Regions from separate parts of the Stenotrophomonas sp. Steno-C15 genome, predicted to be linked through region 1. Evidence: riboswitches for the same ligand, from Rfam matches in the RefSeq annotation. Region 1 holds a riboswitch; the other holds the start of a gene.

Region 1 (9,653 bases):
CTCCGAAGCACGCAGGTCTCCAGGTCGTCCGACCACCGCCAGCGGCGCTTCGACATAGGCCGAGGTGTAGACCATGCAACGGGTTCGGTCGGCACTCAGGCCGATGTTCATGACCACATCGATCTCGCCCCGGCATGCCGCGTCCAGCACGGATGTCCAGTCCGGATAGCGGCGTGCCTCGACTTTCACGCCCAAACGACGAGCCAAAAGCGACAAGTAGTCCGGTCCCAGGCCGACCTGCTGGCCTTCGTGGATCGACTCGAAAGGGGGCCAACCGCTGTCATACTGCCCGACGACGATGCGAGGGTGCGCGGTCAGGTATTCGCGTTGCAGGGGACTCAACGGCAATGGGCCGGGCGCGAGTTGCGCCCAAGCGACGGCAGGACCCAACATGGCCAGCAGCAGGACCCGCCCGCGAACAGCCCAGCTACGCATCGGCGTTGATCTCCTAGAATCCTGCCAGGAGCCGCGATGGTCGCGGCCCGGCGTGCCCGGTGGTCATACTAGAGCATGAGCTTGCGCATCATCATCGCAGACGACCACCCCGTGGTCCGTATCGGAACCCGCGCCGTCATCGAGTCCAGCGGCGTTGGCCAGGTCGTCGGTGAAGCCGACAGCGCCCAGGCGCTGATGGCGCTGCTGACCAGCCAGCCATGCGACCTGCTGGTCACCGACTATTCGATGCCCGGCAGTCCCCAGGCCGATGGCTTCGCCATGATCGGCATGATCCGGCGCCGCCATCCCGACCTCAAGGTGCTGATGCTCAGCGTTTCCAGCAACCTGGCGATCCTGCGCATGGTGCTCGACAGCGGCGTGCTCGGCCTGGTCGACAAGAGTTCGTCGATGGACGAGCTGCCGCAGGCGATCCAGGCGGTGAACCGCGGCCAGCTCTATATCAGCCGCAGCCTGCGCGAGCGGGTCGAGGCCGCCGGCAGCTGGCGCATGCGCGAAGGCGACGGCAAACCGCTGTCGCCGCGCGAACTGGAAGTGCTGCGGTTGCTCGGCACCGGCATGACGGTGAAGGAGATCTCGGTGCAGCTGCACAAGAGCGTCAGCACCATCAGCCGGCAGAAGGGCGATGCGATGCTGAAGCTGGGCCTGAAAGGCGATGCGGAGCTGTTCGACTATCTGCGTGACGGCAAAATCTGAATCCTGTCCATCCGGCCATTGAACTTTCAGGCAGGCTTCATGCCTCCTGACGCTAGATGAATACGCACGCCGCCCAGTGGCCCACGCAATGTTCCGGCAATCTCCGGGCGCCAGCGTGGTCACTACGGCAGCCAGGGCGCCCGCGCCCTCCCTGCCCACCGTGGCATGCCCCTACAGGAGAACCGAACATGCTCAGTACTTCCGCTCTCAGCTTCCGTGGCGTGGCGATGGCCCTGGCCCTGCTGGCCGGTGTCGCCGTGGTCAGCGACGCCAGCGCCATGTCGAGGAAGGACAAGCGCACCGTCGTCGGTGCGGTGGTGGGCGGCGTCGCCGGCCACCTGATCTCCAATGGCGATCCGGCCGCCACCGTCGGCGGTGCCGTGGCCGGCGGCGCGATCGGCAACCTGACCACCCCGGACCGCCACGACCGTCGTTATGACCGCCGCTACGACCGCGGCTACCAGCGCGGCTACGACCGGGGCTATGGCTATCGGGACCGCGGTCATGACCGCCGCTGGCGCGACAGCGACCGCCGCTACTACCACGACCGCGGTCGCCACCGCGGCTGGTAACCCTCGCCGGCACTGCCCGGCATCACCGGCAACGGGCGGGTCGATGACCCGCCCGTTTGCGTCGGGACCGTCCATGGCGTTGAATGCGCAGCCCTGGATGACTCCTTTGCCCCCGGCCCCCGCATGACCTCCACCGCCCACCGCGTGCAGGGCCTCAACAACGATGAGGTCGCTGCCGACTGGCCCGCGATCGATGCAGCCGAGGTTGCCTGGCTGGCCCGCCGTTATCCGGTGCTGGACGCGGACAGCGCCCTGCGTTGGCACAGCCCCCGGCCGTTGTCGGCCGCCGCGCTGGCCGAAGGTGCCCGCGGCCGGGTGTTCATCAAGCGCCACCACCGCAGCGTGCGCAGTGCCGCCTGCCTGCAGGAGGAACACCGCTTCATCGCCCATCTGGACGCTGCCGGCGTGCCGGTGGTGAAGGTTCTGCCCACCGCCGGAGGCGACAGCGCCATCGAGCATGGGCCTTGGACCTATGAACTGCATTCGCCGGGGGTGGGTGACGATCTGTACCGCGACGCCGCCTCCTGGACGCTGCTGACGGACACCGCACGGGCGCGTTCTGCCGGACGCATGCTGGCCCGGCTGCATCAGGCCGCCGCCAGCTACCACGCCCCTCAGCGCAGCACGCATGTCCTGGTGGCACGCGACGAGCTGATCCGCGCCGCCGACCCCATCGGCGCGCTGGAAGCGGGTCTTCCCGACCGCCCGGGACTGGCGCGCTACCTGGCGCGGATTCCGTGGCAGGCGCAGCTGCGCCGCGACGTCCTGCCCTGGCATGCCGGCCTGGCCGAGCGCCTGTCCGCCGAGCCGCCGCTGTGGGCGCACAACGACTGGCATGTGTCCAACCTGCTGTGGCGCGGCGACGACGTCAGCACCGTGCTGGATTTCGGCCTCGCCTCACCCACCAGCGCGCTGTTCGACCTGGCCACCGCGATCGAGCGCAATGCCGTGGCCTGGCTGGAGCTGGAGCGGGGCCATGAGGCGGTGCGCATCGACATCGCGCTGGCGCTGCTCGACGGCTACCGCGAAGTACTGCCGTTGTCGGCCACCCGCCTGCACCTGCTGGCGGACCTGCTGCCGATGGTCCACTTCGACTTCGCACTGTCCGAAGTGGAGTACTTCGAAGGCATCACCGGCTCGACAGCGAACGCCGATGTCGCCTGGTATCCCTTCATGCTGGGCCATGCCGCGTGGTTCGCCAGCGCACCCGGCCAGGCCCTGCTGCAGGCGCTGCATGCCGCCGCCTGAAGGGCATCGGCTCGCAAATCCCTGCCATCTGTAGTGAAATAGCGGCCTGAAGCGGGGGTGCCTGGATCTGCAGGCTGAGAGAGTCCCTTGGAACCTGATCCGGTTTGCACCGGCGTAGGGAGCTTTGAGCCGCAGCCACACCCCCGTTCCGGGCCGGTGCACCTGCGCGCCGTCGCTTCGTCTCCCCTGTTGTCCGAAGACGAATCGAATGAACCGCTGCCTGCGTCCCACCCTGCTCGCTCTCGCCCTCTGTGCCGCGCTGCCGCTGCATGCCAGCGAGGCTGGAGCCTCCCCCGACGTGACAGCCGACAGCGGCGAACGTTCGCCCACCGAGCTGGCAGCGGTCCGCGTGCAGGCCGGCAGGCCGGCGGCCGACAGCGCGCGGGTCAGTGCATTCGGCGCCGGCTCCTGGAAGGACACCCCGGCCTCGGTGAACGTGCTCGAACGCGACTACCTCGACCGTCGACAGGTGCGCTCGTTGTCCGAACTGGCCAGCAATGACGCCTCGCTCGGTGATGCCTACGCGCCGGTGGGCTACTACCAGAACGTCGCCATCCGCGGCTTCGCGCTCGATGCCGCCACCGGCTACCGCTTCAACGGCCTGGCCATCGCCGGCGAACAGCGGCTGGCGCTGGAGAACGTGCAGGCGGTGGAGATCCTGAAGGGTGAAGCCGGCCTCGCCGCGGGGGTGATGGCACCCGGCGGCATCATCAACTACATCGGCAAGCGCCCGGCGGAAGTGCGCACGGCTACCCTTGGCACCGATTCGGAAGGCTCGCGCTATGCCGCCGTCGATGTCGGCCACTGGATCACGCCGCGTTTCGGCATCCGCCTCAATGCCGCCTGGGAGGGCAGCGAGTCCTACGTCGAGCACGCCGACGGCCGCCGCAACTTCTATTCGCTTGCAGCGGACTGGCTGATCGGCGAGCGCGGCAAGCTGGAAGTGGACGCCAACTACCAGACCAGTTCGCAGCGCTCGGTGTCCGGCTACCAGCTGCTGGGCGCACGGGAGCTGCCTCGTGGCGTCGACCGCGAGCACCTGCTGGGCTATCAGCCGTGGCAGCGCCCGGTGGAGATCGCCAGCACCAACATCACCGCCGTACACACCTACGACTTCAACGAGCGCTGGCAGTCGCGGCTGTCGGTGGGCCACAGCCGCTCGGTGATCGACGACAACGTCGCCTTCGCCTATGGCTGCTACTACGCCGACGCGTGCGCTGATGGCAGCGTGCCCGGCAACTACTTCGCCCCCAACGGCGACTACGACATCTACGACTACCGCAGTCCGGACGATACCCGCCGCAACCAGCAGGCGCGCGCCGAGCTGCGTGGCCGCTTCGACACCGGCAGCGTCGGCCACCAGCTGACGGTCGGCGCCGACACGTTCCGCCGCACGGTGGACAGGCGACCGAGCGTCAACGAGTACGTAGGCAGCAGCAACATCCACGACACGCAGGTGCCGGTGTACGAGCCCTCGCCGCTGATGCCCGGCCCGTCCGCACGGCGCCTGGACAGCCGCCAGACCGCCGTGTTCGCGCTGGACCGCATACAGTTCGGCGATGACTGGCAGTGGCTGGCTGGTGGCCGCTTCGTCCGCCTGGACGAGCGCGCGTACGACAAGCGCGGCACGCCGCAGCGGCACAGCCGGCTGTCGCGCTTCCTGCCGCAGACCGCGCTGGTATGGAAGGCCACCGACCAGCTCAATGCGTACGCCAGTTATGTGCGCGGCATTGCGCTGGGCCAGGAGGCACCGTTCTGGACCTCCAACGCCGATGCCTTCCTGCCGGCGGTGCAGTCACGGCAGCTGGAAGCCGGCGTCAAGTACGTGCCAGCTGCCTCGCTCACCCTGGGCGCCGCGCTGTTCCGCATCTCGCAGCCCTACCAGTACGCCATGCCGGATGACAGCGATGCCGGTTACACCTTCGTCGAGCGCGGCACGCAGACCCATACCGGCCTGGAGCTGACCGCCAACGGCCAGCTGACCGATGCGCTGCAGATCGTCGCCAGCGCCAGCGTGCTGCAGGCGCGTGCACGCGATACCGGCACGCCGGGCCAGGAAGGCCATCAGCTGGTGAACGTGCCGAAGGTGCGTGCCAGTGTGCATCTGGCCTACGCACTGCCGTTCGTGCAGGGCCTGGATGTCACCGGTGGCTGGCGCTATGCCGCCGCCAATGTGGCCCGTGCCGACGGCGGCGTGCGTGCGCCGGACTATTCGGTGTTCGATGCCGGCCTGCGCTTCCGCCACCGCGTGCATGAGCGCGCCGTGACCTGGAACCTGTCGGTGGACAACGTGTTCAACCGCTTCTACTGGCGCGACACCGGCAGCAGCGGCGGTGACTACTACCTGTTCCCCGGCGCACCGCGACAGGCACGCCTGTCGGTGACGTTCGCGCTGTGAGCGGCGCCGTGCTCGAGTGGACCGCCGCGTTGTGCAGCGTGCTGGGCGTATGGCTGATGGCGCGCCGGCGGCTGGCAGCGTGGCCGGTCGGCCTGCTGTCGGTGGCGCTGTACGGCCTGGTGTTCGCCGAGGCCAGGCTGTACTCCGACACGCTGCTGCAGGTCGCCTTCGCCGGCTTCCTGGTCTATGGCTGGATCAACTGGCGCCAGCACGCCGCCGACGAGGGCAGCATCCGCATCGTGCCCCTGGCGCGCGGGAAACTGCTGCGTGACCTGATCATCGGCCTGTGCGGTGGCGTGGCGCTGGGCACGGTCATGCACACCTTCACCGATGCCGCGCTGCCATGGCTGGACGCGATGCTGACCGCCCTGAGCCTGGTCGGCCAGTGGTGGCAGGCGCGCCGCCATGTGGCGTGCTGGTGGGTGTGGATCGGGGTGGACGTGGTCTATGTGGGCGCGTACCTGTTCAAGTCGCTGCACGTCACGGCCGCGCTGTATGTGTTCTTCCTGGGGCTGGCAGTATTCGGCCTGCGCGCCTGGAGTTCGGCGGCGCGGGAGCGCGAGCTGCTGCCGGCGCGGTAGTGCCGCGCGGTACACCTCGCTTCGGCTGCAGCACCAGCCCCAACCGCAACGGCTGGCGCATGTCGCCCGGTGGCGCCGACGACAGCGGCGCCGACTGCAGCGTCGCGCGCAGATCCGCGTCCGCCTGCGCATCGCCGAGACTGTCGAATTCCAGTTTCGCGATGCGGCCATCGGCTGCGATCCAGAGGCTGACCGGCAGCGGCGTGGACACCTGTGGGTGCGCCTGCAGCCAGGCCAGCACGCGCTGCACCTTCGGGTCCTGCTCCTGCTGCAGGCGCTGCTGCAGCTCACTGCCTGCCGTGGCGGCGTAGGCCATCCAGTGCGGTGGAGCCTCATCGGCCGAGACGGCCCCGGCGCCGCCCAGCGCCAGAAGGCCGATCAGCGATGCCAGCGGTCGCCACCAGCGGCGGCGGTCGGCGCGAAGTACGGATTCCATGGCAGCACCCTCATGCAGTCGTCCAGCGCTCCATCGTCGGCGGCGCGGATGACAGGCAGATGGCGGGCAGGCATTACCCGCCCAGGTCGGCCAGCACCTTGCGCGAAGGCGCGAAGAAGGTCACGCCGGTCATCGCGGTAGAGAAGTCCAGGATGCGGTCATGCAGCGGCGCAGGGTTGCCGATGAACATGCGCTCGAGCATCTTCTCGATCACCCACAGGCGGCGCGTGTAGCCGATGAAGTACGTACCGTACTCACCGCGCCCCGGATTGGCGAAGGGCATGTTGTCGCGCAGGATGTCGTGCTCGCCGTCGGCGTCCTCGATGGTGCACAGCGTCTTGTGCGACTTCTGCGCGTCGGCCGGTGCATCGTCCAGCTCGGTGTTGTCGTGCTTGGTGCGGCCGATGATCGCCTCCTGCACCTCGGTCTTCTGCGCGCGCCATGCGTCGAGGTTGTGCAGGTACTTCTGTACCACCACGTAGCTGCCGCCGGCATGCGCGGGATCCTCGTCGCCGACGATCGTGGCGTCCGGCAGCGACAACCCTTCCGGATTGGCCGTGCCGTCAACGAAATCGAGCAGGTCGCGGCCGTCGAAATAGCGGAAGCCGGCCACCTCATCGACCGTCTCCACCGCATCGCCGAACGCCATCAGCAGGTTGCGCTCGAACGCCACGATCAGGTCCATCGTGCGTGCCCGGATGTGGTACAGCAGATCGCCCGGGGTCGACACCGCGGTGTGGGTGGCGCCCTTGATCTCGCGGAACGGATGCAGCTCGCGCGGCGGCGTGCTGCCAACCAGCGGCTGCCACACACGGTGGCCGATCGCCACATTGCAGGTGAAGGTCCGTTCGATCTCGCGGATGGCCGTGTTCTTGATCAGGTCATCGGTGCTGGCCAGCACGTCGCGTACCTTCGCGATCGAGTCCGCATCATCCTTCACCTTCAGCACCAGGAAGGCGGCCGAGTGGGTCAGCGGCGCAGTGATCTGCTGCGGCTCGTTGTCGAGCGTGTGATTGAGGGCGGTGATCGGTGCGGGCTGGGAATTCACGGCAGTTCCTGCGGGCTTGAGGCGGGCGCATCGCGCATGGTGCAGCGATGTGCGGGCGATCATAGCGGAACGGCTTCCGCTGCGACGGAGCGGTTCTCAGTCGCGCGCCAGCCGCTTGGGGCGCAGAAAAGTGAAGCCCGGCGCGAGGCCGGGCTTCGATGGCGTGCGGGAGAGAGAGAGAGAGTCACACGCCAGTTACACGCACTAACGACAGAGCGTTTCTTACCAGGTGAAGCGCGGGCCGACGAACCACTCGCGGTCGCCTGCCTTGGCCAGCTTCACTTCGCCACTCAGGCCCCAGTTCTGGTTGAACTTGGCGGTGGCACCGACGCGGCCGTAGAACTCGCCGTCCGGGTTGTAGCCGTGCTTCTTGCTGAAATCTTCGTAGCCGGCCAGCGCGTAGCCTTCCAGGTACGGGTTGAACGCGGTGCGCACGCCCACTTCAGTGGAGTAGCCATTGAAGTCCAGGCCGCGCTTCTCGTCGTACTTCTGATAGGCCACGCGGGCCACCAGGTCGGTGTTCGGTGCGATGCCGTAGTTGTAGCCGACACCCAGGCGCCACTGGTCGACGTCATTCTTGAAGCGGTCGGTTTCCTGCGCGCTGTAGTCGCCGAAGATGTGGAAGTTCGGGTGGACGGCCACCGAGCCCTTCACGCCCCAGCCATCGGCGTCGCCGCCCTTGGCATCGGTGTTCACGTAGCCGCCTTCAACGTAGTTGTACGACAGGCCATCGGCAGCCGATGCAGCGAACGGCAGGGCAGCCAGCAGACCCAGGGCAAGCAGCGAATTCTTGTTCATCGGGACACACCTTTAATTATTTTGGTTTCGTCGACCGCCTCCCGGGAGGGGGAGAGAGGAGAGGCGGTCGACAGGTGTGAATTATCCGTTTGTTGGCGAAATCAGCCCTGAATATTGAACTGACCGGTACATGAATGAAGTTGCTGTTCAGGGAACTCCGGGGCTGGTCGACAGCAGCATGCTGCTGCATGCCAGGGTCACCTACCCGTCATGTCCCTTCAGGCGGCTGACACCTGTCACTGGTTCGGGAAGGCTCCGGCGCGAATAGTACGCGTCACCGCCCGGCGCCACTGCGCCGGCACTCACCCAAGGGGACCTGTCATGAGCCTGTTCCAGCAACTCCTTTCGCATACTCCGATCTGGGTCTGGGTGCTGATGGTGTTTCTCATCACCCGGGGCATCGCGGCCATGAAGCCCGGCGAAACCTCGTTGCCTACGCTGGCGATCGTGCCGGCGGTGTTCGCGGCATGGGGGGTGTGGTCCATCAGCCACCGCTACGGCGCATCGTGGTCGGCCTGGGGCGAGTGGCTGGTCGGCGTCGGCGCAGGAACGGGCCTGGGTTGGCTGTTGCTGCGCCGGGCGCGTGTGGCCATGAACAGTGCGACGGGACGGCTGTGGCGCAGCGCGGATTACAGCCTGCTGCCGCTGCTGCTCATCACGTTCCTGGTGAAGTATGGCTTCGAAACGGCGCTCGCAGTGTCGCCCGCGCTGAGCGCGAACTCAGGTTTCAGCGCTGCCTACCTGCTGCTGTCCGGTGGTTTCACCGGCATCTTCATCGGCCGCTACTGCCGGTATCTGTCGGCGGCACGCCTTGAGGGGCACAGCCGGATGGGGGCTGCCAGCTGAGGCGGGTGCACCCGGGAGGCGTCGCGCAGTGCCGTCACCCGGTGCCGGCTGCGGTCGTCGCCCCTGCGGCCTGCGCCAGCGCTGCCGCTGCAGCGTCACCCTTGCGCTCGCTGTAGCGATCCACCAGGTAGTCCGCCCGGCCCCGCGTCAACAGGGTGAACTTCACCAGTTCCTCCATGACATCCACCACCCGGTCGTAGTATGGCGAGGGCTTCATTCGTCCGTCCTCATCGAACTCCTGCCAGGCCTTGGCCACCGAAGACTGATTGGGGATGGTCAGCATGCGCATCCAGCGCCCCAACACCCTCAGGGTGTTGACGGTGTTGAACGATTGGGAGCCGCCACTCACCTGCATCACGGCCAACGTTCTGCCCTGCGTGGGCCGCACGCTGCCGTCCTCCAGCGGCAACCAGTCGATCTGGTTCTTGAACACGCCGGTGACGGTACCGTGCCGTTCCGGGCTGACCCACACCTGCCCCTCAGACCACTGCGACCACGCGCGCAGCCGCTGCACTGCGGGATGGCTCCTGTCCACGCTGTCCACCATCGGAAGCGCATGCGGATCGAACACCCGGGT
Region 2 (9,653 bases), on a different contig from region 1:
GCACCGATGAACGAAGCGCCCAGCGCCTGTTCCGATGCGATCAGGCTCATGTCGCCGTGACCACGCTTGGTGGTTTCGTTGCGGTTCCACAGCGCGCCGACGTCCCAGTCGAAGGTCTTGCCGGCGAAGTCGAAGAAGCCGCTGATGCTCGGGGCGAAGCGCAGGGTCTTGACCTGGCTTTCGGTGGTGCGCGGCACTTCCCACAGACGGCGGCGGAAGGTCAGGTCTTCACCGGTCGGGTTGAACGCGCTGTCGGCCGACAGCGGGGTGTCGAAGGATGCCGACTGGTACGGATAGCCTGCGATCTGCTGGGTGGTGTTGCGCTCGTTGTAGAGCACGTCAGCGTTGAACGAGATCGCGTCGGTGAAGTCGTAGTTGCCGTTGACGTACAGCGACTTACGCTCGATACCGGTCTGCACCATCATCTGCTGGTTGGCATTGACGGCGTCAGCGGAGGTTTCCAGACGGTAGTCGGCGCGGTTGGCCGGGTTGCCGCCATCACGCAGGGTGTACCAGCGCTGGTCGCTCGGGCCGACATAGCCCGGCTCGCCCTGCTTCAGGTTCGGGGTGACGCACGGGTCGCAGAAGCCACCCTTCTGGTTGATCGGGCTGGCGCCCGAACCCGGGTAGTTCGGGCCGGCGTTGCCGTCACGGCTGAACCAACGGTCCTTCGCCCACACCGGATCCTGCTTGGAGTACTCGGCGGACATGGTGACACCGCCGCGCTCGCCCATGCTGCCGAGGGTGAACGAATAGGTTTCGGTGTCGCCGTCGCCCTTGCCGTACTGACCGACATAGACGCTGGCTTCAGCGCCGTCGAAGCGCTTGCGGGTGATCACGTTGACCACGGCCGCGATGGCGTCCGAACCGTAGATGGCCGAGGCGCCGTCCTTCAGGATCTCGATGCGCTCGATGGCGGCCATCGGGATCTGGCTCAGATCCTGGTAGCCGGCGGTGGTCGCGCCCAGGCGCTTGCCGTTCATCAGCACCAGGGTGCGCTGCGCGCCCAGGTTGCGGATGTCGACGTAGTAGCCACCGACGTTTTCGCCCGAAGCCAGCGACTCCGAACGGGAGATGGCCGGGGAGCCGGCCGAGGTCAGGTTCTGCAGGACGTCGGCAACCGAGGTGTAACCCTGCTTTTCCAGGTTCTCACGGCTCAGGGTGACGATCGGCTGCTGGGTTTCAACGGCAGCGCCGCGGATGCGCGAGCCGGTGACCGAAATGCGGTCCAGGTCGGTGGTGCCCTTTGCTTCCGGTGCTTCCTGTGCGGAAGCGAAGGCGGGCGCCAGCGCCAGCGCAATGCCGGCCGGCAGCAGGCCGAACCGCACTGCGGGGTTACGAACGTTCATCAATCTCTCCAAGGTACGTGTTAGCAGCGTGTTAAAACACCCCAGCACGTTACGATTGCGTTGCAGCGCTGTATTTGCGCGAACCAACCAGAGACTTTGCGGATTGTGGCGGGAGCAAGCCGCCGTTTTCCCTGAAGCGCGAAGCGGACTGCCCGTAGCGGGCGCGGAACGCCCGGGCGAAGCTGCAGCAGTTGTCGAAACCACTGGCCGCGGCGACCTCTCCCACCATCATGTCGGTGTCGCGCAGCAGGTCGGCGGCGCGCTCCAGGCGCAGCCGTGCCGAAAGCGACTGCGGGCTTTCTTCATACAGGCTCTGGAACGTCTTGGAGAGATACCAGCTGGAGAAGTTGGTCAGCTCGGCCAGTTCGCCGATGCGTACGACGCGGTGGCTGTTGCCTTCCAGATAGAGGCGGGCGCGCTGCATGCGACCGAACACCTGGCGCTTGCGGCTGCGCGAACGGCCAGGGCAGCGCTGCACGTTGTCGGCCAATCCACGCTGCAGGCCGGCCAGATGCAGCAGCAGCGGGCGCAGGTGCTGCGCCGGGTGGCCACTGGCCAAGGCATCACGCCACAGGCGCAGCGCGACGCGAGCGTCACTGCGGCCCATCCGGCCGCGGCCCGCGTACAGGCCGCAGTCGGCCATCTCCGCCAGCACACGCAGCGCTTCCACGTTCAGGTTCAGGCCGATGCACAGCCCGTTGCGCCCTGCCTGCACCAGCGGGCGCGATTCCTTCTCGAACGCGATCCATTCGCCGTGGCGCAGGCGGAAGCGCCCCTCCTTGGCCTCCACCCAGGAGCTGCCGCGCACCTGCATCCACACGGTGAAGCTGCTGCCCGCGGTCTGCAGGCTGCCGAGCCGGGCCACGCCCAGGCAGGTCGGCACGACGTCATCGAGTGCCTTGTCCAGGGAGACGGATTGGCCACGATCGGCCAGTGAGAGTTGACGCATGGTGCACCACGGATTTGCCAAGTACAGGCCTCCGTTTTGCCCAATCAGGCGGCACCGCGTCAGGAAAGACCGACGAGATCGCCACGAATTCGCGGCGAGATCCCGACGAAAAAATTACGAAGGCCCATTTCCCTTGAACATCAACATCTTGGAGAAGGCCGGGAACAGCGCTGGCGCCTTTTCGGGCAGCCGCATCACGCCGATGTCGGCGCCATCACTGACTGCCAGAGCGACAAACAGGGCCGTCCCGTCTGCGCTGGCGCTGAGTCCGTTGCTCGCGCTCAAGCGCTGCGCGTCCAGGCAGCGCCCGGCATCCTCCTGCCCGGCGGCGATGCGGACGAGGATGGTGCTGCAGCGGGTGGAACTGCCGAGATAGCCGATGCTGTCGTGGCCGGCAACCGTCCACGAGCGGTAGCGCCAGCGGCTGGGTTTGTCCTCGCTGATCTGCCGCACGCTGTCCGGGGACAGCGCCGCGTCCGCCGCCCACAACCCCTCCGCCGCCAGGCGGGTGAACAGCACCCGACGGCCTGCGCGGTCAAAGCGGACCTGGGAGACGCCGTCGATGCTCGCCAGCCGCCGCCAGGGTTGGGTGCTGCGATCGAACAGACTGAGCCGCGTACGCTGGTCGGCATCACGTTCGACCACCAGCAGCTGCTCGGGCGTGGCGCCATACAGCGCCTGCAGCGGCTGTTCGGCGGGCACGGGCAGCGGTTGCAGACGCTCGTCGCGGGGTGCGATCTCGTAGACCACCGCGCGACCGTGTGCATCGCGCCCAACCACCAGAAGTTGCCGGCTGTCGGCCGACCAATCGGGGGCCTGCCGTGCTTCCGGGCGCAGGCCCTCGATCGGCCGCAGCGAATCGGGGCGTTGCATGTCCGCCCACCAGAGAGCGAAGCTGCCCGAGCGGTCAGAGGTGAATACCAGCTGGCGACCGTCCGGTGCTGCCATCGGTTGACCGTCGCGGCCGCTGGACGCAAACAGGCGCTCCGGTTCACCGCCCTGCATCGGCACCTTGAACACGCCGAACTGTGCACGGCGATGGACGAAGGCCAGCATGCCGCCATGCCGCGATACCGCCGGCCACTGCGCGTCATCCAGTCCGGCATCACGCAGCGTGCGCCGCTCGATGTCGAGGTAATAGAGCCGCACCTCGCTGTCGACCCGGCGGCCGAACACGATGGTGCGGCCGTCGCCAAGCCAGGCCCATCCGCGCAGCTCGGCCGACTCGCTGGTCAGCTGCTCCGGCGTGCCACCCGCGGCAGGAACCCGCCACAGGTCGCCCATCTGAGGGTTGCGCACGAACACCAGCCATTTGCCGTCCGGCGAATAGCGCGGCGCGTAATCGAAATCGTCCTGATCGACGGCGTACTGCAGCGGCTGCCACTGTCCGCTGGCCAGATCGAGTACTCGGATACCGCGGTGGGCATAGCGGCCCACCATGCTGCCGAATACCAGGCCGCGCCCGTCGGGTGTCCAGTCGAAGCTGAGCAGCTCGGTGCCATCGCAGCGCGTGGCCTGGCGCAACGCGCCGCCGGTCGCACTGGCGATCAGCACCTGACAACCCCCATCGGCGGAGAAGCGGGCAAAGGCGATGTCGCGTCCATCCGGCGACCAGTTCGGGAAGCGATCAACCGCGCCCGCAGGAGGAACAAGCAGCTGCCGCGCCGGCGCGTTGCCGGACGTCTGTACCTTGATCGCACCGCCGCCCAGGCCATCCTCGCTGGCACCTTCGTAGGCCACCTGCGAACCATCCGGCGACAGCGTGGGATAGGTTTCGAAGCCTGCGGTGGCGGTGATCAGCCGATAGGGCCGCTGCGGGCTGCCGATCACCCGCGTGCCGTTCTCCACCGCCGCCTCCACCGGAGAGCTGGCCGGCGCACGGCGCAGCAGCAGGACCGTCATCACCAGCAGTGCGGCCAGCATCAACAGGCCCAGCACCAGCAACAATCGACGTCGCAGGTAGCGCCAGCGACGGCGTCGCATGTCCTCCGGGGCTGGCGTGTGCACTTCCACGACCGCGTTGGAATCGCCAGCCGCGCCTTCGGCATCGACCGCCAGTTCCGCTTCGGGCTCGGGCATGGCCTGCACCGGCACGCGCAGGCGGTAGCCGGTCTTGGCGATCGTCTCGATATACGCCTGGCCGTTGTCATCGTCGTTGGCGAAGGCTTTGCGCAGCTGGGTGACCGCCTGCGTCAGCACATCGTTGGTGGGCAGCGTATCGGGCCACACCTCGGCGAACAGTTCTTCGCGGGTGACCACGCGCCCGGGTTGCCGCAGCAGCACACGCAGCACGCCCAGCGCCTTCGGCGTCAGCCGGCGCGGGCGACGCGCGCCGGCAACTTCGACCTCTCGCGAGGACAAAGTGACGACACATTCGCCAATCCGGATCCGATCAGATTCGGTGGGCTGGATTTCGCTGCGGTTCATTTTTTGCTAAACAGTAGAGACAGTTTCCGGGCAGTGTTCGCCTTCGATACCGTCCCCAACGGGGAACAGCGAAAAGCCAGACTCCGCACAAAGCATCGGCGCATACCGCAAAAACAATGGAGCGCGCGAATACTAGCCTATGCCGGTTACCTCGCCTATCGCGTGGTCGACATCAGGCTCTCTCTCGCCGACGCATTCACATAACTTCGCACCATCATTCGCGCCCTTTCGGGCGCGAAATTTTTATCTGCCATTCATTTTCAGAAGCGCCGCAGCATGGTCAATCCGACCAGCCGCGAAACCACCAAAGCCACGTACATCACGCCTGAGAACTGCTCCAGCATGACCAGTGCGCGTGCCTGCGGATGCAGCGGCACGACATCGCTCAGGCCGACCCCGGACAGCAAGCTGAAGCTCAGATAAAGCAGCTCCATCCAGCTTCGCTGAGGTCCCTCGCTGCTGCCCTGGAAACTGCCCGGATACCACTGTTGGCACACCCCAAATGCGAAGGCGAATGCCCACGCCAGCAACGTGAAGGTGGCGCCGGCCGCAAACAGTTCGTCGCGGGTGACTTTGTGGTCCTGCAGCATGTAGGCGATCAGCGCGCCGGCCGTATAGAAGTAGAGCAGGCTCTCCAGCAGCTGCGCGGTGGTCACCAGCGCGGCGCGGTCCAGCAGCGCGCCGGCGATGGAGAACACCACCGCCGGAATCGCCAGCAGCAGTGCCAGCCATGTACCCAACGGGCTGCGCTGGACCACCCACAACGCCAAGCCCAGCACCGCCATTCCAAACATGCCCAATGCGGCGCGGCCGGCGGCCGTGTCGTCCAGCGCGGGATACAGCATCACCGCCAGCAGCTGCGCGCCCAGCAGCCACGCGGACGGATGGCGGCGGGCGATGGCCAGCCAGCGGGTGGTCACGGCAACAGGCATGGCGTCCCTTCCCCGGAAAGATGGGCGGAGGATAACGGGATGCGCGTGAGGCGTGCGATGCAGCGCCGCCGGGGCACGCCCGGCGACGCCAGTCCGGTCAGCCCTGCTGGTAGACCTCCGCGCCCGCAGCGCGGAACTGCTCGGACTTCTCCTTCATTCCGGCCTCGGCGTACTCCCGCACGTCCTGGGTGATCTTCATCGAGCAGAAGTGCGGCCCGCACATCGAGCAGAAGTGCGCCAGCTTGTGCGCGTCCTTGGGCAGCGTCTCGTCATGGAATTCCTTTGCCTTCTCCGGGTCCAGCCCGAGGTGGAACTGGTCTTCCCAACGGAACTCGAAGCGCGCTTTGCTCAATGCGTTGTCGCGGACCTGCGCGCCCGGATGCCCCTTGGCCAGGTCGGCCGCATGTGCGGCGATGCGATAGGCCATGATGCCGTCGCGCACATCCTGGCGGTTGGGCAGGCCAAGGTGTTCCTTCGGCGTCACGTAGCAGAGCATCGCGGTACCGAACCAACCGATCATCGCTGCGCCGATGGCACTGGTGATGTGGTCATAGCCGGGCGCGATGTCCGTGGTCAGCGGCCCCAGCGTATAGAACGGAGCCTCACCACATTCGCGCAGCTGCTTGTCCATGTTTTCCTTGATCAGCTGCATCGGCACGTGCCCGGGACCTTCGATCATCGTCTGCACGTCATGCTTCCATGCGATCTTCGTCAGCTCGCCCAGCGTTTCCAGCTCGCCGAACTGCGCCGCGTCGTTGGCGTCTGCGATGCAGCCCGGGCGCAGCCCATCGCCCAGCGAGAAGGTCACGTCGTAGGCCTTCATGATTTCGCAGATGTCTTCGAAGTGCGTGTAGAGGAAATTCTCCTTGTGATGGGCCAGGCACCACTTGGCCATGATCGAGCCGCCGCGACTGACGATGCCGGTCACCCGCTTGGCGGTCAGCGGCACGTAGCGCAGCAGCACGCCGGCATGGATGGTGAAGTAGTCCACGCCCTGTTCGGCCTGTTCGATCAACGTGTCGCGGAAGATCTCCCAGGTCAGTGCCTCGGCACGGCCATCGACCTTCTCCAGGGCCTGATAGATCGGCACCGTGCCGATCGCCACCGGCGAGTTGCGGATGATCCACTCGCGGGTCTCGTGGATGTGCTTGCCGGTGGACAGGTCCATCACCGTATCGCCCCCCCAGCGGATCGCCCACACCAGCTTCTCCACTTCCTCGGCAATGCCCGATGACACCGCGCTGTTGCCGATGTTGGCGTTGATCTTGGTCAGGAAGTTGCGGCCGATGATCATCGGCTCGCTTTCCGGGTGGTTGATGTTGTTGGGCAGCACCGCCCGGCCACGGGCGATTTCGTCGCGGACGAACTCCGGGGTGATGATCTTCTGGATGGATGCGCCGAAGGCTTCGCCCGGATGCTGCTGCAGCAGGCCTGCATCGCGGATCGCGTCCAGCCGCTGGTTCTCGCGGATGGCGACGAATTCAATCTCAGGCGTGATGATGCCGCGGCGCGCATAGTGCATCTGGGTGACATTGCCACCCGCACGGGCGCGGCGCGGCAGGCCGCGGGCCGGGAAGCGCACCGCATCGAGCTTCGGGTCGTGCTCGCGATCGCGGCCGAAGGAAGAGCTCAGGCCATCAAGCTGTTCGGTGTCACCCCGCGCTTCGACCCAGGCACGGCGCAGGGCCGGCAAGCCCGCGGACAGGTCGATGCGCACGTCAGGATCGGTGTAGGGGCCGGAGGTGTCATACACCGTGACCGGCGCGTTCTCTTCGCCGCCGAACAGGGTCGGCGTGCGGCTCAGTGCGATCTCGCGCATCGGCACGCGCAGGTCCGGGCGCGAGCCGGTGACATGGATCTTGCGCGAGCCGGGAATCGGCCGGGTCACGGATTCGGAGAGTTGCTGGGCCTGTTGCTGCAGGGCGGAGAGCTGTGCGTTCATCGGGCATCGTCCAGGAGGGTCAGGGACGAAGCGGCGGCGCACTGCCCCCGCACGCGGACGGCCCTTGGGCCGCGTCCGGGTTCGGTTGCATTGCAAAGCTTCCCTACGCCGGTATGAGCCGGATCAGGTTCCAAGGGACTGTCTCAACCGTGGCCGATGGCCGCGGTACCCCCGCTTCTTGCCGGCATTAGACCATAGAAGTCCTGCAACAGGGCGAGCCCACGGGGCGGCTGCGCGTCACGCGACATTGATGAATTAACGCAACCATGACGTCGCGTTCAGTAACGTGCACGCGCATCGTGTCGCTGCGACCGATGACGCATCGCCGCCATCGCGGCCCCTGCCCGGCTAGCGCTCGAGTGCCGCCGGCCCCTCGCTGCAAGCATTTGCTCGCTCCCTCAATCCCTTTGATCGGAGAAGCTCCTTCATGGTGTTTCGTGTTTCCATCGCACTGGTCCTGTTGCTGGTGCTGCTTGCCGGCGTAGCACCCGGTCCCTTCAACGCCGTGGTGCAGAGCATCCTCGGCGAACTCATCCGCGGCATCGGCTGGCTGTACCTGCTGGTGGTGTTCCTGGCGCTGGTGTTCCTGATGTACCTGGCGTTCGGCCGCTTCGGCAACCTGCGCATCGGTGGCGAAGACGCCGAACCCGAATTCTCGCGGGCCAGCTGGATGTCGATGCTGTTCGCCGCCGGCATGGGCATCGGCCTGGTGTTCTGGGGGGCGGCCGAGCCGATCTCCCACTTCAGCAAGCCGCCAGAAGGACTGGCACCGGAAAGCATGGACGCCGCACGTGCAGCGATGCGCTATGCGTTCTTCCACTGGGGCCTGCATCCGTGGGCGATCTACGCGCTGATCGGTCTGGCAATGGCGTGGTTCCAGTTCAACCGCAACGGCCGCGGGCTGGTCAGCGACATGCTGCAGCCGATCATCGGTCATCATCATCGGGGCTGGATCGGACGGATTGTCAACATTGCCGCGGTGGTGGCCACGGCAATCGGTGTGGCCACCACGTTGGGCTTCGGCACCATCCAGATCGCAGCCGGCATGCAGCGCGTGTTCGGCGTGCATGCCGGTGTGCCGCTGCAGCTGACCATCATCGCCGTCGCCTTCGTGTTGTACATGGCCTCCACCCTCAGCGGCGTGGAGCGCGGCGTGAAATGGCTGTCGAACTTCAACCTGGCACTGGCCGCCCTGCTGCTGGCACTGGTCCTGGTGCTCGGGCCGACCGGCGCGATCTTCAATACCTTCACCACGACGCTGGGGTCCTACCTGAACCAGCTGGTGACGATGAGCCTGCGCATGTCACCGTTCTCCTCCAGTACGTGGGTCGCCGACTGGACGATCTTCTACTGGGCCTGGTGGATTTCCTGGGCACCGTTCGTGGGTTCGTTCATCGCGCGCATCTCGCGTGGCCGCAGCGTGCGCGAGTTCGTGGTGGGCGTGGTACTGGCGCCGACGCTGCTGGGCTTCTTCTGGTTCTCGGTGTTCGGTGGCACCGCGATCTGGTCGCAGATCTTCGGCCATGCAGACCTGGTACAGGCGCTGGGCAACGGCTATGAGACCGTACTGTTCACCCTGTTCGACAGCATGCCGCTGCCATTGCTGCTGTCGTGCATCGCGCTGGTTCTGCTGATGATCTTCTTCGTGACCTCGGCTGACTCGGCGGTGCTGGTGCTGGCCAGCATGTCCACCGACGAGGCAGGCGACCCGCCCGCCAAGCGCAAGCTGGCCTGGGGTGTGGGCATCGCGCTGATCGCAGGTGCGTTGCTGCTGGCCGGCGGCCTCGACGCGCTGCAGGGCATGATCACGATCTCGGCACTGCCATTCGCGCTGCTGATGGTGCTGGTGATGGTCTCGCTGTACCGGGTACTGGACCAGGAGTACACGCGGGAGCGGCGGCAGGCACAGCGCCAGCGGCACATGATCGATGCGTGGATCGCGCGCGAAATGGCGGCACAGGAAGAAACCCAGGCCGAAGCAGCGCGCGCGCAGGATTCGGATTGAGGGTGTTCGGCAGCCTGCGCCGGAAAAACACGAAGGGGTCGGATCCGTT

The links. Region 1 has a riboswitch for thiamine pyrophosphate ahead of AC06FB_RS11500 (TonB-dependent receptor). Riboswitches for the same ligand answer to the same signal wherever they lie in the genome.
Region 2: it holds a riboswitch for thiamine pyrophosphate, as region 1 does, so the genes downstream of both, thiC (phosphomethylpyrimidine synthase ThiC) here and AC06FB_RS11500 (TonB-dependent receptor) in region 1, are expected to answer to the same signal.

Annotation. Positions count from the first base shown of each region.
Region 1 covers NZ_JBWJPF010000013.1:30,788-40,440, forward strand. The annotation lists gene AC06FB_RS11480 (ATP-binding protein) at 1-435, opposite strand, end outside; gene AC06FB_RS11485 (response regulator) at 511-1,149, shown strand; gene AC06FB_RS11490 (glycine zipper 2TM domain-containing protein) at 1,338-1,721, shown strand; gene AC06FB_RS11495 (phosphotransferase enzyme family protein) at 1,845-2,969, shown strand; TPP riboswitch at 3,013-3,107, shown strand; gene AC06FB_RS11500 (TonB-dependent receptor) at 3,178-5,367, shown strand; gene pnuC (nicotinamide riboside transporter PnuC) at 5,376-5,948, shown strand; partial or broken gene AC06FB_RS11510 (hypothetical protein) at 5,971-6,384, opposite strand; gene AC06FB_RS11515 (Dyp-type peroxidase) at 6,458-7,432, opposite strand; gene AC06FB_RS11520 (OmpO family porin) at 7,655-8,230, opposite strand; gene AC06FB_RS11525 (DUF6622 family protein) at 8,552-9,076, shown strand; gene arsH (arsenical resistance protein ArsH) at 9,111-9,653, opposite strand, start outside.
Region 2 covers NZ_JBWJPF010000014.1:41,469-51,121, forward strand. The annotation lists gene AC06FB_RS12100 (TonB-dependent receptor plug domain-containing protein) at 1-1,349, opposite strand, end outside; gene AC06FB_RS12105 (helix-turn-helix transcriptional regulator) at 1,399-2,298, opposite strand; gene AC06FB_RS12110 (winged helix-turn-helix domain-containing protein) at 2,413-4,725, opposite strand; gene AC06FB_RS12115 (ion channel) at 4,986-5,657, opposite strand; gene thiC (phosphomethylpyrimidine synthase ThiC) at 5,755-7,599, opposite strand; TPP riboswitch at 7,682-7,782, opposite strand; gene AC06FB_RS12125 (BCCT family transporter) at 8,027-9,604, shown strand.